2 regions of the Streptomyces sp. NPDC018045 genome follow, and region 2 is predicted to be linked to the other one. Evidence: predicted binding sites of a transcription regulator. Region 2 holds the regulator's gene; the other holds the start of a gene.
What was found. Region 2 encodes HrcA, which represses chaperone genes, less so after heat shock. Its sites were predicted from a motif close to TTNGCACTCNGNNNNNCNGAGTGCNAA; they were not measured.
Positions count from the first base shown of each region.

Region 1: a site for HrcA is predicted at 4,176-4,202, ahead of groES (co-chaperone GroES). Genes of this name have one in related genera too.

Region 1 covers NZ_JBIRFL010000005.1:218,041-225,667, reverse strand. Annotated here, with positions in the region: gene ACH4EB_RS14795 (carbohydrate ABC transporter permease) at 1-832, shown strand, start outside; gene ACH4EB_RS14790 (hydroxyacid dehydrogenase) at 861-1,910, shown strand; gene groL (chaperonin GroEL) at 1,995-3,617, opposite strand; gene groES (co-chaperone GroES) at 3,721-4,029, opposite strand; gene ACH4EB_RS14775 (FtsW/RodA/SpoVE family cell cycle protein) at 4,825-6,342, shown strand; gene ACH4EB_RS14770 (methyltransferase domain-containing protein) at 6,406-7,611, shown strand.
Region 2 covers NZ_JBIRFL010000001.1:799,594-807,220, forward strand. Annotated here, with positions in the region: gene ACH4EB_RS03450 (nitronate monooxygenase) at 1-837, opposite strand, end outside; gene dnaJ (molecular chaperone DnaJ) at 1,118-2,254, opposite strand; gene hrcA (heat-inducible transcriptional repressor HrcA) at 2,255-3,271, opposite strand; gene ACH4EB_RS03465 (MBL fold metallo-hydrolase) at 3,523-4,257, shown strand; gene ACH4EB_RS03470 (DUF3097 domain-containing protein) at 4,286-5,119, shown strand; partial or broken gene ACH4EB_RS03475 (Uma2 family endonuclease) at 5,097-5,682, opposite strand; gene hemW (radical SAM family heme chaperone HemW) at 5,782-7,014, opposite strand; gene ACH4EB_RS03485 (SpoIIE family protein phosphatase) at 7,260-7,627, opposite strand, start outside.

The DNA.
Region 1 (7,627 bases), on a different contig from region 2:
CCGCTGGCTCTCCCCCACCGCCGTCAACGCCGCGCTCGGCCTCGCCGTCCTCTACACGCTCTTTCCCCTCGTCTGGCTGGTCACCGCCGCCACCAAGGACGCGGGCGGCCTGCTGGCCGGTGACGCCCTGTCCTTCGAGGGCTTCGACCTGGCCGGCAACCTCTCCCGCCTCGCCGCGGAGAGCGACGGCATCTACTTCCGGTGGTACGCCAACAGCCTGCTCTACGCGGGCGCCGGCGCCGCGCTCTGTGCCCTGATCTGCGTGGCCGCCGGCTACGCCTTCGACAAATACCGGTTTCCCGGCAAGGAGAAGCTGTTCGGCGTCGTCCTGCTCGGTGTCCTGGTCCCCACCACGGCGCTGGCGCTCCCCCTCTACCTGCTGGCCAGCAGGACCGGCGTGGTCAACACCTACTGGTCGGTGCTGGTACCCGCCCTCGTGAACCCGTTCGGCGTATACCTGGCGCGGGTCTTCAGCGCCGGCTACATCCCGGACGAGGCGCTCGAAGCGGCCCGTATCGACGGCGCGGGCGAGCTGCGCGTCTTCTGGTCCATCGGCCTGCGTATGGTCGCACCGGGCCTGGTGACCGTCTTCCTCTTCCAGTTCACCGCGATCTGGAACAACTTCTTCCTCCCCCTCGTGATGCTCTCCGACCAGCGGCTCTTCCCCGTGAGCCTCGGCCTGTACGCCTGGAACGGCAACGCCCACGGCGAGCCGTCCTTCTACCCCCTCGTCGTCACCGGCTCCCTCCTCGCCGTCCTCCCCCTGATCATCGCCTTCGTGACCCTCCAGCGGCACTGGAAGGCCTCACTCGCCGCCGGAAGCGTCAAGTGACGCCCCCGGCCAGGAGCACGCTTCCACCATGCACCACACCACTGACAACCACCCTGACCAGGCAGTTTCCCGCCCCACCCTGCTGCTCGCCATGGAACCCGGCCTCGCCGGACGCCTGCTCGCCGACCACCACCGCACCCGCCTGACAGCGCTCACCCGCACCGACCCCCGCCTGGTCGCGCACGACTTGGCCGACCCGACCCCGGCCGTCGCCACCGCGCTGGCCGACGCAGAGATCCTCCTGACGTCGTGGGGAGCGACCCCGCTGACCGCCGCCGTCCTCGACCGGGCCCCGCGCCTGCGCGCCGTCACCCACGCGGGCGGATCGGTCAAACCCCATGTCACCCAAGCCTGTTGGGAACGGGGCATCGCCGTCACCTCAGCGGCCGCCGCCAACGCGCAGCCCGTCGCCGAATACACCCTCGCCGCGATCCTCTTCGCCAACAAACGCGTCCTGCACGCCGCACACCGCTACCGCGCGCTGCGCGCCCCCCACGACTGGCACCGGGAACTGGAGGGCGCCGGCAACCACCGCCGCACCGTGGGCGTGATCGGCGCCTCCCGCATCGGCCGGCGCGTCATCGACCTGCTGCGCCCCTTCGACCTGACGGTCCTCCTCCACGACCCGTACGTGGACGAGGCCGAAGCCACCCGTCTCGGCGTCACCCTCGCCCCCTTGGACGACCTCTGCGCCGCCGCCGACGTGGTCACCGTCCACGCGCCCCAACTACCCGCCACCCACCACCTGCTCAGTGCCCGCCGACTGGCCCTCATGCCCGACGGCGCCACCCTGATCAACACCGCCCGCGGCACCCTCGTCGACGAGGCGGCCCTGCTCCCCGCGCTCGTCGCCGGCCGCCTCCATGCCGTACTCGACGTGACGGACCCCGACCTCCCGCCCCCCGGCTCCCCCCTCTACGACCTCCCGAACGTCCTGCTCACCCCGCACATCGCGGGCTCCCTCGGCGGCGAACTCCACCGCATGGCCGACCAGGCCCTGGACGAGATCGAGCGCTACACGCGGGGCCTGCCGTTCGCCGACCCCGTACGCCCGGAAGGGCTCGGCCACTCCGCCTGAAAGAACCCGGGGCCGGCCCCGGCGTCAACGGGACGAGGCCCGGCCCCCTCGAAAGGGGACCGGGCCTCGTTGGGCTGAGCTGCCTCAGTGGGCGTGGCCGTGACCGTGACCGGCCTCGGCCTCCTCCTCGGCCGGCTTCTCGACGACCAGGGTCTCGGTCGTGAGCAGCAGCGAGGCGATCGACGCGGCGTTCTCCAGCGCCGAGCGGGTGACCTTGACCGGGTCGATGACGCCGGCCTTCACCAGGTCGCCGTACTCGCCGGTCGCGGCGTTGAAGCCCTGGTTCTTCTCCAGCTCCGCCACCTTCGCGGTGATGACGTAGCCCTCAAGACCGGCGTTCTCGGCGATCCAGCGCAGCGGCTCGACGGCGGCGCGGCGGACCACGGCGACACCGGTGGCCTCGTCGCCCTCCTTGCCGAGGGAGCCCTCCAGCACCTTGGCGGCGTGCACCAGGGCGGAGCCACCACCGGAGACGATGCCCTCCTCGACCGCGGCGCGGGTCGCGGAGATGGCGTCCTCCAGACGGTGCTTCTTCTCCTTCAGCTCGACCTCGGTGGCCGCACCCACGCGGATCACGCAGACGCCGCCGGCCAGCTTCGCCAGACGCTCCTGGAGCTTCTCGCGGTCCCAGTCCGAGTCGGTGGACTCGATCTCGGCCTTGATCTGGTTGACGCGGCCCTCGACGTCGGCGGAGTTGCCGCCGCCGTCCACGATGGTCGTGTCGTCCTTGGTGACGGTCACGCGGCGGGCGGTGCCCAGCACGTCCAGACCGGCCTGGTCGAGCTTGAGGCCGACCTCCTCGGCGATGACGGTCGCGCCGGTCAGGGCGGCCATGTCGCCGAGCATCGCCTTGCGGCGGTCACCGAAGCCGGGGGCCTTCACCGCGACGGCGTTGAAGGTGCCGCGGATCTTGTTGACGACCAGGGTCGACAGGGCCTCGCCCTCGACGTCCTCGGCGATGATCAGCAGCGGCTTGGAGGAGCCGGCCTGGATGACCTTCTCCAGCAGCGGCAGCAGGTCCTGGATCGAGCCGATCTTGCCCTGGTGGATCAGGATGTACGGGTCCTCCAGGACCGCTTCCATCCGCTCCTGGTCGGTGACCATGTACGGCGAGAGGTAGCCCTTGTCGAAGGCCATGCCCTCGGTGAAGTCCAGCTCCAGACCGAAGGTGTTGGACTCCTCGACGGTGATGACACCGTCCTTGCCGACCTTGTCCATCGCCTCGGCGATCAGCTCGCCGACCTGCTTGTCCTGCGCGGACAGACCGGCCACGGCGGCGATGTCGGACTTCTCGTCGATCGGGCGGGCGGTCGCGAGGAGGTCCTCGGACACGGCCTTGACCGCGGCGTCGATGCCCTTCTTCAGGGCGGCCGGGGAGGCGCCGGCGGCGACGTTGCGCAGGCCCTCGCGGACCAGCGCCTGCGCCAGCACGGTGGCGGTGGTGGTGCCGTCACCAGCGATGTCGTTGGTCTTGGTCGCCACCTCCTTCACGAGCTGCGCGCCAAGGTTCTCGTACGGGTCGTCGACCTCGACCTCACGGGCGATGGTGACACCGTCGTTGGTGATGGTGGGGGCGCCGAACTTCTTGTCGATGACGACGTTGCGGCCCTTGGGGCCGATCGTCACCTTCACGGTGTCGGCAAGCTTGTTGACGCCGCGCTCAAGGGCGCGACGGGCGTCCTCGTCGAACTTCAGGATCTTCGCCATGAGTTACGTGTCCTTAGTCGTTCTCTCCAACGAACTGCGCCCCGGGCGACCGGTTGTTTAGACGCGGGAACCAGGGGCGCAGCTCAAGGCATTCTTCGGTGAATTACTTCTCGACGATCGCGAGCACGTCGCGAGCCGAGAGAACGAGGTACTCCTCGCCGTTGTACTTCACCTCGGTGCCGCCGTACTTGCTGTAGAGCACGACGTCGCCGACGGTCACGTCGAGCGGAAGACGGTTGCCGTCCTCGAAGCGGCCCGGGCCAACGGCCAGGACGACGCCCTCCTGGGGCTTCTCCTTGGCAGTGTCCGGAATGACCAGGCCCGAAGCCGTGGTCTGCTCGGCGTCGAGCGGCTGGACCACGATGCGGTCCTCAAGCGGCTTGATGGCAACCTTGGAGCTGGCGGTCGTCACGATCCGACCTCCCCCTTCGGAGATCTCACGGGGTTAACTGTCTGAGGTGGCGACCAGGTGGATCCGTCGTCGCGGGTGCCGGACCTGCCCGTCGCTGTGTTTGGCACTCCCCGACGGAGAGTGCCAGAGCTGAGACTATGACGCGGTTAGCACTCGGTCAAGCGGAGTGCCAATTTGCCTTGGGGCGCGTCTGTGGGGACGGCGGGGGTTCGGTGGCCACCTTGCCCAGGTGGGGGGATTGGCAATCCTGCGCCTTCTTCGCGGGTGCGGTCCCGTGTGGGTGGACGTTCGCGCTTCGCGCGAGGGGTTGCGCTGTCGCGCGGATCGCATTGCTGGGTGCGGGGGGGGAGAGTACCCCCGGAAGGGCCCCGAGCCCCCACCCACGGACCCAAAGCGCACAACGAGCACCCCCACCGGGCCAAAGCCGCACAACGCACACCCCACACCCCACCGACCGACTGCCCCACTGGGCCAAAAGGGGGGACGGGACAGACGGGAACCGGATGGATCCGGACAAGATACGGCGGCAAGTGGGCCGGGACATCGCCCCCGGCGTCGGCCGTTCTGGCTTGTCTACCAGCGGCGACGGTCTCGTGCCGGGTCGGTCACACCCCGCTCACCTGCGGGAACCCTGCAACTGTCGGCCTCGTCTTCCTCATCGACGGTGGAGTCCGGTTCCGGGACGGATCGTTCCGGGCAGACGGCTCCCATGATTGATGGCGGAGGCATCCCGTGCGTGGACTGACGAGCTCGCTCCGGACCCCTGAGGGGCCGGAGAGCGACGCCGAGCGCACGATGACGTTCGCCGCTCTCGCCCAGGCCCCGAACCGGCGGCGTACGGAGATGTGGCTGCTCGCCTTCGCCGTGCTGATCACGGTCTTCGGTTACGCGTACACCGGCCTGTCGATGAACGGCCGGCTGCCCACCGGACTGCCCGGCTTCGCCGCCGCCGTCTTCTTCATGGCGCTCGTCCCGCACCTGGTCGTCCGCCGCTTCGCGCCACGCGCCGACCCGCTGATCCTGCCGCTCGCCACACTGCTGTCCGGCCTCGGCCTGGTGCTGCTCAACCGCCTCGACATCACGTACGCGGCCAAACCGAGCCTGCACATGGCCCCGGCGGCCGGCGGGCAGCTCGTGTGGACGGTGATCGGGGTGGCGGTCTGCACGGCCGTGCTGATGCTGCTGCGCGACCACCGCTTCCTTCAGCGCTACATCTACCTGACGATGGCCGTCGCGCTGGTGCTGCTGATGGCGCCGGCGTTCTTCCCCGGCGACACGTACGGCGCCAAGCGCTGGATCTTCGTCGGGCCGCTGTCGCTCCAGCCCGGCGAGTTCGTGAAGATAATGATCGCGGTGTTCTTCGCGGGCTATCTGACCCTGAACCGCGACGCGCTCGCGCTCTCCGGGCGCCGCGTCATGGGCGTCCAGCTCCCGCCCGGCCGCCAGCTCGGGCCGATCTTCACCATCTGGATCATCAGCCTCCTGGTGCTGGTCTTCGAGCGTGACCTCGGCACGTCGCTGATCTTCTTCGGGCTCTTCGTGATCACGCTCTACATGGCCACCGAGCGCACGAGCTGGGTGCTGTGCGGCCTGGCCATGGCGGTGATCGGCGCCGCCGTCGTCGGCTCGACCGAACCGCACGTCAAGGGCCGCGTGATGGCCTGGCTGCGCCCCATGGACATCTTCCTGCCCGAGAAACAGCGGCCGCCGGGCCTGGTCTCCGAGCAGGCCGCGCAGGCGCTGTTCAGCTTCGGCAGCGGCGGCATCAGCGGTACGGGCCTGGGCCAGGGCCACCCCGAACTGATCGGTTTCGCGGGCAACAGCGACTTCATCCTCACCACCGTCGGCGAGGAACTGGGCCTGGCCGGTGTGATGGCCACCCTGCTCCTGTACGTCCTGCTCGCCCAGCGCGGCCTGCGCGTCGGCCTCACCGCCCGCGACCCCTTCGGCAAGCTGCTGGCGGTGGGCCTGGCCAGCGCGCTGCTGCTCCAGGTCTTCGTCGTCGCCGGCGGCGTCACCGGACTGATACCCCTCACCGGCAAGGCGCTGCCGTTCCTGGCCAAGGGCGGGTCCTCGCTCGTCGCGAACTGGGTGATGGTCGCGCTGCTCATCCGGATCAGCGACAGCGCGCAGCGCCGCCGCGAGCCGATAGGACAGCCGGGCGGGCGCGGCGGACGGCGCGGGCGGCGGGCCCACGCCGCGGCGGATCCGGACGCGACACAGGCCACTCCCCGGGTCGTCGCGGCGCTGCCGCCCGCACCGGCCACACCCCAGGGCGGCCACGGCCGCCGCGCCCGCCGTTCACGCGGCTAGCCGCGCCCCGTTCCCTCCCCCGTCTCCCGCCCCGCCGCTCCCGTACGCGCGCGCTGGCCCACAATGGACCGGGTGAACCAGGCGAACGACCTCGACTCCTTCTCCGCGCTGCACACGCCCGAAGGCCAGGCACTGCTGGCCGAACTGCGCGACCACGACCCGGCCGACGAGCTGGCGACCGCGACCCGGCTGCGGCGCGACCACCCGGCCACGCTGGTCTCCGCCGCGCTGGGCCAGGCACGGCTGCGCCAGCGCGCCGCCGCCAAGTTCGGGGCGGACGCCGCGCGCATGTACTTCACGCCCAACGGCGTCGAGCAGTCCACTCGCGGTACGGTCGCCGCCCACCGCGCCACCCGCTTCGCCGCCCTCGGCGTCCGCTCGGTCGCCGACCTGTGCTCCGGCATCGGCGGCGACGCCATCGCCCTGGCCCGGGCCGGCATCCAGGTGCTGGCCGTCGACCGTGACCCGCTGACCTGCGCGGCGGCCCGCGCCAACGCGGAGGCGCTCGGGCTGGCCGACCGGATCGAGGTACGCTGCGCCGACGTCACCGAGGTCGACACCTCGGCGTACGACGCGGTCTTCGTCGATCCGGCGCGGCGCGGTGGCCGGGGCGGACGCGGCGGGCGGATCTTCGACCCCGAGGCGTACTCACCGCCGCTCTCCTGGGCGGTGCGGGCCGCCCGTACGGCGCCGCACGCGGCCCTGAAGATCGCGCCGGGCATCCCGCACGAGACCGTCCCGGACGAGGCGGAGGCGGAGTGGATCTCCGACGGCGGCGATGTGAAGGAAGCCGTCCTGTGGTTCGGCACCGCACCGGGCGCGCGCCGCGCCACGCTCCTGCCCGCCGGTGACTTCCTGCTGGACACCGGCCTGCCCGACCCCGATCCGGGCCCGGTCGGCCGCTGGCTGTACGAGCCCGACGGCGCCGTCATCCGGGCGCACCTCGTCGCGGAGGTCGCCCAGCGGGTGGACGGCCGCCTGATCGACCCGACCATCGCCTACGTCACGGCCGACGAGCACCGCCCGACCCCGTACGCCACGGCGTACGAGATCACCGACACGCTGCCGTTCAACGTCAAGAAGCTCAGGGCGCTGCTGCGCGAACGCGGGGTCGGTGTCGCCGTCGTCAAGAAGCGCGGCTCGGCCGTCGAACCCGAGGAGCTGCGCAGGAAGCTGAAGCTCTCCGGCCCGAACTCCTGCATCGTCTTCCTGACCCGCGTGGCGGGCGCCCCCACGATGCTGCTCGGCCGGGAGGCCCGCACCGCCTGACGCGGCCCCCGCCACC
Region 2 (7,627 bases):
GGCCGGACGTCCGGAGAAGGCCCGGGTCAGCTCCGTACGCGTGAACAGGGGGTTGGTCATGGCCTGCTTGTGCAGCGGGTCGGCGCCCGACTCCGGGGTGACCAGGAACGCCGTACCGAGCTGCGCCATCGCGGCGCCCGCCGCCAGTACCGCGGCGATCTGCGAACCGCGCATCAGGCCGCCCGCCGCGATGATCGGTATCTGCACGGCCTCGCGCACCTGCGCGATCAGCGAGAGCAGCCCGATCCCGGCCCCGGTGCCGTCGGCCTGCGGGTCGTCGCGGTGGGTGCCCTGGTGGCCGCCGGCCTCGACACCCTGGACGCACACCGCGTCGGCGCCGGACCACTGCGCGGCCTGCGCCTCGGCCGCCGTGGTGGCGGTGACGATCGTGTACGTGCCGACCTTCGCGAACCCGTCGAGAACGGCGCGGGCCGGGCACCCGAAGTGGAACGAGACGACCGGCACCGGGTCCTCGCGCAGGATGGCGAGTTTCGCCTCGTACCCGTCGTCGGCGCCGCCGTACGGATCGATGTCGTCCAGCGCGGTCTCGTACCAGGCCGACTCGCCCGCGAGCTGCTCGCGGTAGACCTCGACGGCCGCGTTGTCGGCGAGCGAGGGCTGCGGCATGAAGAGGTTGACGCCGAAGGGGCGGTCGGTGAGCCCACGCAGTTGTTTGATCTCCTGGTACATGCCGTCCGCGGTCTTGTAACCGGCGGCCAGGAAGCCGAGTCCGCCGGCCGCGCAGACGGCGGCGGCCAGCTCCGGGCGGGCGACGCCGCCTGCCATGGGGGCCTGCGCGATCGGATAGCGGCAGAGATCGGTCAGCGCTGTGGGCATGACCACATCGTGTCACGCCATACGCCGGGTCCCGAACCGGCCCCGGACCCACCAAGATCCAATAGGTCCGGCGATCAGGGCACTTCGGGCAATGGCCCAGGGCCTCCCGGGCAGCGGACGACGAACGGCGGCCGGGCTCCCGCCCGACCGCCGCCATGAGTCCGTACGGACGGCCTACCGCCCGTTGAACGCGTCCTTCAACCGCGAGAACAGCCCCTGCTGCCCCGGCTGACGGCACCAGCCCGGGGACAACCCCCGGACCCCCGGCACCACAACACGCCTACCGCCCGTTGAACGCGTCCTTCAACCGCGAGAACAGCCCCTGCTGCCCCGGCTGGAACTGGCCCGTCGGGCGTTCCTCGCCGCGGAGCTTGGCGAGCCGCCGCAGCAGCTCCTCCTGCTCCGAGTCGAGCTTCGAGGGCGTGATGACCTCGACATGCACGATGAGGTCGCCGCGGCCGTTGCCCCGCAGGTGTGTGACGCCGCGGCCGTGCAGCGGGATCGACTGACCGGACTGGGTGCCGGGCCGGATGTCGATCTCCTCCACGCCGTCCAGCGTCTCCAGCGGGCACTTCGTGCCCAGCGCCGCCGCCGTCATCGGGATCGTGACCGTGCAGTGCAGGTCGTCCCCGCGCCGCTGGAACGTCGGGTGCGCCAGTTCGTGGATCTCCACGTACAGGTCGCCGGCCGGGCCGCCACCGGGGCCGACCTCGCCCTCGCCCGCGAGCTGGATGCGCGTGCCGTTGTCCACACCGGCCGGGATCTTGACCGTGAGCGTACGGCGCGAGCGGATGCGGCCGTCACCGGCGCACTCCGGGCACGGGGTCGGCACGACCGTACCGAAGCCCTGACACTGCGGGCACGGCCGCGACGTCATGACCTGGCCCAGGAAGGACCGGGTGACCTGGGAGACCTCACCGCGGCCGCGGCACATGTCACAGGTCTGCGCCGAGGTGCCCGGCGCCGCGCCCTCGCCCGAACAGGTCGTGCAGACGACGGCGGTGTCCACCTGGATGTCCTTGGTGGTGCCGAAGGCCGCCTCGTCCAGCTCGACGTCCAGCCGGATCATCGCGTCCTGGCCGCGCCGCGTGCGGGACCGCGGTCCGCGCTGCGAGGCCGTGCCGAAGAACGCGTCCATGATGTCGGAGAAGTTGCCGAAGCCCGCGCCGAAGCCGCCGGCCCCGCCGCCGCCACCCGCCTGCGAGAGGGGGTCGCCGCCGAGGTCGTAGACCTGCTTCTTCTGCGGGTCCGACAGCACCTCGTAAGCGGCGTTGATCTCCTTGAACCGCTCCTGGGTCTTCGGGTCGGGGTTCACATCCGGGTGCAGCTCGCGGGCCAGCCGCCGGAAAGCCTTCTTGATCTCGTCCTGCGAGGCATCGCGCCGTACGCCCAGGACCGCGTAATAGTCCGTGGCCACTTACGACTCCGCGAGGATCTGTCCGACGTAACGTGCCACTGCGCGTACCGCTCCCATCGTTCCGGGGTAGTCCATGCGGGTCGGTCCGACCACGCCGAGTTTGGCGACTGCCTCGTCGCCCGAACCGTAGCCGACCGCGACGACCGATGTGGAAGTCAGGCCCTCATGAGCATTCTCATGCCCGATGCGTACGGTCATGCCGGAGTCCTTGGCCTCCCCGAGCAGTTTGAGGAGCACCACCTGCTCCTCCAGGGCCTCCAGCACCGGCCGGATGGTCAGTGGGAAGTCGTGCCCGAAGCGCGTGAGATTGGCGGTACCGCCGATCATCAGCCGCTCCTCGGTCTCCTCCACCAGAGTCTCCAGCAACACCGACAGAACTGTCGAGACCGTGCCCCGGTCCTCCTGCTCGAAGGACTCCGGGAGATCCTGCACGAGCTGCGGCACGTCCGTGAACCGCCGCCCCACCACGCGGCTGTTCAGCCGCGCCCGCAGGTCCGCCAAGGAGGTCTCGCCGAACGGTCCCGGACAGTCGACCATGCGCTGCTCGACGCGGCCGGTGTCGGTGATCAGGACCAGCATCAGCCGGGCCGGCGCCAGTGACAGCAGCTCCACGTGCCGCACCGTGGACCGGGTCAGCGACGGATACTGCACGACGGCGACCTGCCGGGTGAGCTGCGCCAGCAGCCGTACCGTACGGCCCACGACGTCATCCAGATCGACGGCGCCGTCCAGGAAATTCTGGATGGCACGCCGCTCGGGGCTGGACAGCGGCTTGACGCCGGCCAGCTTGTCGACGAACAGGCGGTAGCCCTTGTCCGTCGGGATGCGTCCGGCGCTCGTGTGCGGCTGGGCGATGAAACCCTCGTCCTCCAGCGCCGCCATGTCGTTGCGGACCGTGGCGGGTGAGACACCGAGCTGGTGCCGCTGGGTCAGCGCCTTGGAGCCGACCGGCTCCTCGGTGCCGACATAGTCCTGGACGATGGCGCGCAGCACTTCGAGCCTGCGTTCACTGAGCATCGCGCACACCTCCAGTCCGGCCGTGTCACCGGCGCGCGGCCGGGTTCTTCCGGGTCGTCTTCCCTGGCACTCATCAGGTCCGAGTGCCAGACCCTGACCAAGTGTACGGCCGGGTCACCTGGGCAGGGCAAGGGCGGCGGTACCGGGGCCGTGCTCCGCCCTCCCGCAAAAGACGTACCGCGGGCACGGCGCGTCCCCGGGAAGCGCCGGTCCGGCAGGCAACGCTATCGCGGTGCGGCTAGCGTCTCGGTATGCGTACGACTTGGGAAGAGGCCGGGTGGGAACGGCTCGGCGCGGGCGTCGGGCGGCGCCGGATGCCGGGCTGGGACGAGACGATCGGTGCCGTCGTCGGATCGTCCGGCGTCCTGATCGTCGACACCGGCGCGACGATCCGGGACGGCGCCGAACTCCGCCGCCAGGTGCGCGGCATCACGGGGCGGAACGTGACACACGTCGCGCTGACCCACCCCCACTTCGACCATGTGCTGGGCACCGCCGCCTTCGCCGGCGTCCAGGTCTTCGGCGCGGCCGGCCTCGACGAGTTCCTGCCGCGCGCCCAGGACGACCTGCGACGCGACGCGGTGGCGCACGGCGTGGACCCGGAGGCCGCGGCGGAGGCCACCGACCTCCTCGTCCGCCCGCACCACCTCGTCTCCGGCGAGCGCACCCTCGACCTCGGCGGCCGGCAGGTGCTGCTCGCCAACGTCGGCCCCGGCCACACCGCGCACGACCTGGTCGTCCTGGCCCCCGGCACGCACGGCTCACCCCCGGTCCTCTTCTGCGGCGACCTGGTCGAGGAGTCCAGCGCACCGCAGGCCGGCCCGGACGCGATCCCCGGGCAGTGGCCCGCCGCCCTGGACCGGCTGCTGGCCCTCGGCGGGGAGGACGCGGTGTACGTACCCGGGCACGGCGCTGTCGTGGATGCCCGATTCGTCCGTGAGCAACGCGACGCGCTGAGCCGCCGCTTCGGCGTGTCGCGGCACTGACCGGCCATCCCTTCTTATCGTCTGTCCAATGCGCAGCAGACAGTACGGCCCGGACCTCACCCCGCCGTGGAAGAAGCAGCAGCCGGCCCCCGAGGTCGAGGCGGAGCCGGACCTCGTCGTCGAGGAGGCCGGCTCGGGTTTCTGCGGCGCGGTCATCCGCTGCGAGAAGACCGCCGAGGGCCCGACGGTCACCCTTGAGGACCGCTTCGGCAAGCACCGGGTCTTCCCGATGACGCCGCGCGGCTTCCTCCTGGACGGCAAGGTCGTCACCCTCGTACGGCCCGCGGCCCGGCCCGCCGCGCGCGGCCCGGCCCGTACGGCGTCCGGCTCACTGGCCGTCCCCGGCGCCCGCGCACGGGTCGCCCGCGCCGGGCGCATCTACGTGGAGGGGCGCCACGACGCCGAGCTGGTGGAACGCGTCTGGGGCGACGACCTGCGCGTCGAGGGCGTCGTCGTCGAATACCTCGAAGGCGTCGACGACCTCCCGGCCGTCGTCCGCTCCTTCTCCCCCGGCCCGGACGCCCGGCTCGGCGTCCTCGTCGACCACCTCGTCCCGGGCTCGAAGGAGTCCCGCATCGCGGCCTCGGTCACCGGCCGGGACGTCCTGGTCGTCGGCCACCCGTACATCGACGTCTGGGAAGCCGTGAAGCCGGCCTCGGTCGGCATCCCCGCCTGGCCGTCCGTCCCCCGCGGCCAGGACTGGAAGACAGGCGTGTGCCGGGCCCTCGGCTGGCCGGACAACACGGGCGCGGCCTGGCAGCGGATCCTCGGCTCGGTCCACTCCTACAAGGACCTGGAGCCGGCGCTGCTGGGGCGGGTGGAGGAACTGATCGACTTCGTTACGGACGGGAGTGCGGCCTAGCACCGGGAAGCGTCTGGAACTCGCTGGTGTCCAGTTCCATGCCGAGGAGATGCAGGGACATGGGGCCGCCGAACTTGGAGATGCGCTGCACGGCGTAATCGGCTTCTTCACCGGAGCCGGTGGGCTCGGTGAGCAGGACGCACTGGGCCATGATGGGGTCGATGACCAGGTAGGCGGGGACCTTGCCGGCGGCGCAGATGTTGCGCTTGACGCGGTAGTCACGGTCCAAGCTGGTCTTGCAGACCACCTCTAGGAGCATGGTGACGACCTCGGTCGGCGTGAGCCGTCCGGACTCCGGTCCGGCACCACGCTCCAGGATCACGAGGTCCGGCTGCGGCTCACTGATCTCTTCGAGAATGCCGACATCCTGAGTCTGCGCACGCTCCCACCTGCCTGGGGATCTGGTCCTGCACGTCTTGGACGATCCGGTTGTGGACCACGTCGGGCCCCGCCGTCATCACGATGTTCCCCCTGAGAAGCTCCGCCTTGTACCACTCCGGAACTTCCAGGCGACGGAAGATCTCGGTGGCATCGGTGATCAGCCGGTCATCCACAGCGGTCATCTCCGTGGTCCTCCACATCCGCCGCGTGCGTTGGCGGCGGCTTATGGACAGCGTAGGCAGTCGGCCTGAACTGCGTCGGGCATTCGCCCAGCCGGGTGATCAGTCCACCAGGTCCCGCACCACCGCGTCCGCCAGCAGGCGTCCCCGCAGGGTCAGGACGGCGCGGCCCTCCTCGTAGGGGCCGGGCTGGAGAAGGCCGTCGGCCAGGGCGCGCTCCGCGGCCTTCGCGCCCGCCGGGGCGAGGAGGTCGAGGGGGCAGCCGGCCGCGAGGCGGAGTTCGAGGAGGATGCGTTCGACGCGGCGGTCCTCGGCGGAGAGGAGTTCGCGGCCCGCGCCCGGGGACCGGCCCTCGCCGAGGGCCTGTGCGTACGCGCCGGGGTGCTTCACGTTCCACCAGCGGACGCCGCCGACGTGGCTGTGCGCGCCCGGCCCCGCGCCCCACCAGTCCGCGCCCGTCCAGTACAGCTCGTTGTGGCGGCAGCGGCCCGCTTCCGTCGTGGCCCAGTTCGAGACCTCGTACCAGTGGAAGCCGGCCGCGGACAGCGCTTCCTCGGTGATCAGGTAGCGGTCCGCGTGCACGTCGTCGTCGGTCATCGGCACCTCGCCGCGCCGGATCCGGCGGGCCAGTTGGGTGCCCTCCTCGACGATCAGCGCGTACGCGGAGACGTGGTCGGGCGCCGCGCCGAGCGCCGCGTCCAGCGTGGCCCGCCAGTCGTCGTCGGACTCGCCGGGCGTCCCGTAGATCAGGTCGAGGTTGACGTGCTCGAAGCCCGCCGCGCGCGCCTCGGCGACGCAGGCCTCGGGGCGCCCCGGTGTGTGCGTACGGTCCAGGATCTTCAGGACGTGCTGCCGGGCGCTCTGCATGCCGAAGGAGACCCGGTTGAAGCCGGCCTCCCTCAGTTCGGCCAGGTAGCGCGGGTCGACGGACTCCGGGTTGGCCTCGGTGGTGACCTCCGCGCCGTCCGCCAGCCCGAACTCGTCACGGATCGCGGCGAGCATCCGCCCGAGGTCGGCGGCCGGAAGCAGGGTCGGCGTGCCGCCGCCGACGAAGACCGTCTCGACCGGCCGGGGGTCGTCGCCGAGGACCTTGCGGGCCAGCCGGACCTCCTCGGCGACGGTGTCCGCGTAGTTCTCCCGCGAGGCGAGCGCGCCACCCGAGCCGCGCAGCTCGGTGGCCGTGTACGTGTTGAAGTCGCAGTAGCCGCAGCGCGTCGCGCAGTACGGCACGTGCAGGTAGAACCCGAGCGGCCGGGCGCCCGCCCCCGTCAGGGCGTGACCGGGCAGCGCCCCGTCTTCGGGCATGGGCTCACCGTCGGGGAGTGCGGAAGGCATGTCTTCCATTGTCCGGCATCGGAAGGGAAGCCCGAGCCCGGCGGGCGGGCGGTCGCGTGCAGGGTCGGTCGCCTGTGGACGGCGGTCGCGTACGGGTCGGCCGTCCGCGGGCGCCGGTCGCGTACAGAGTCGGTCGCTCGCGGACGCCGGTCGCGTACGGAGCCGGTCGCGTACGGGCCGGTGGCCTGCGGGGCCGGCCCCTGCGGGCCGATCGGTGCGGGAGGTCCCGGCCGGCCTCCCGTCCGTCAGCGGTGTCCCGTCGCCTGGAGCACCAGCAGCGCCAGGTCGTCGTCCGGCGGCGTGTCCGCGAACGCGTGCACCGCGCGCCGGATGTGCTCGGCGACCGCGGTGGCTCCCAGGCCGGTGCAGGCGGCGAGGTGATGGGCCAGACCGTCATCGTCGTCGAACTGGCGGTGGCCCGAGCGCCGCTCCGTGACCCCGTCCGTGACGCACAGCAGCGTCTCGCCGGGGGCCAGCTCGAAGGACTCGGACTCGTACGAGGTGTCCGCCACCACCCCGACCAGCATCTGCGGCACGGCCGCGGTGCGCACCGCGCCGTCCGTGCCGAGGACCAGCGGCAGCGGGTGCCCGGCGCTGGCCAGGGTGCAGCGAG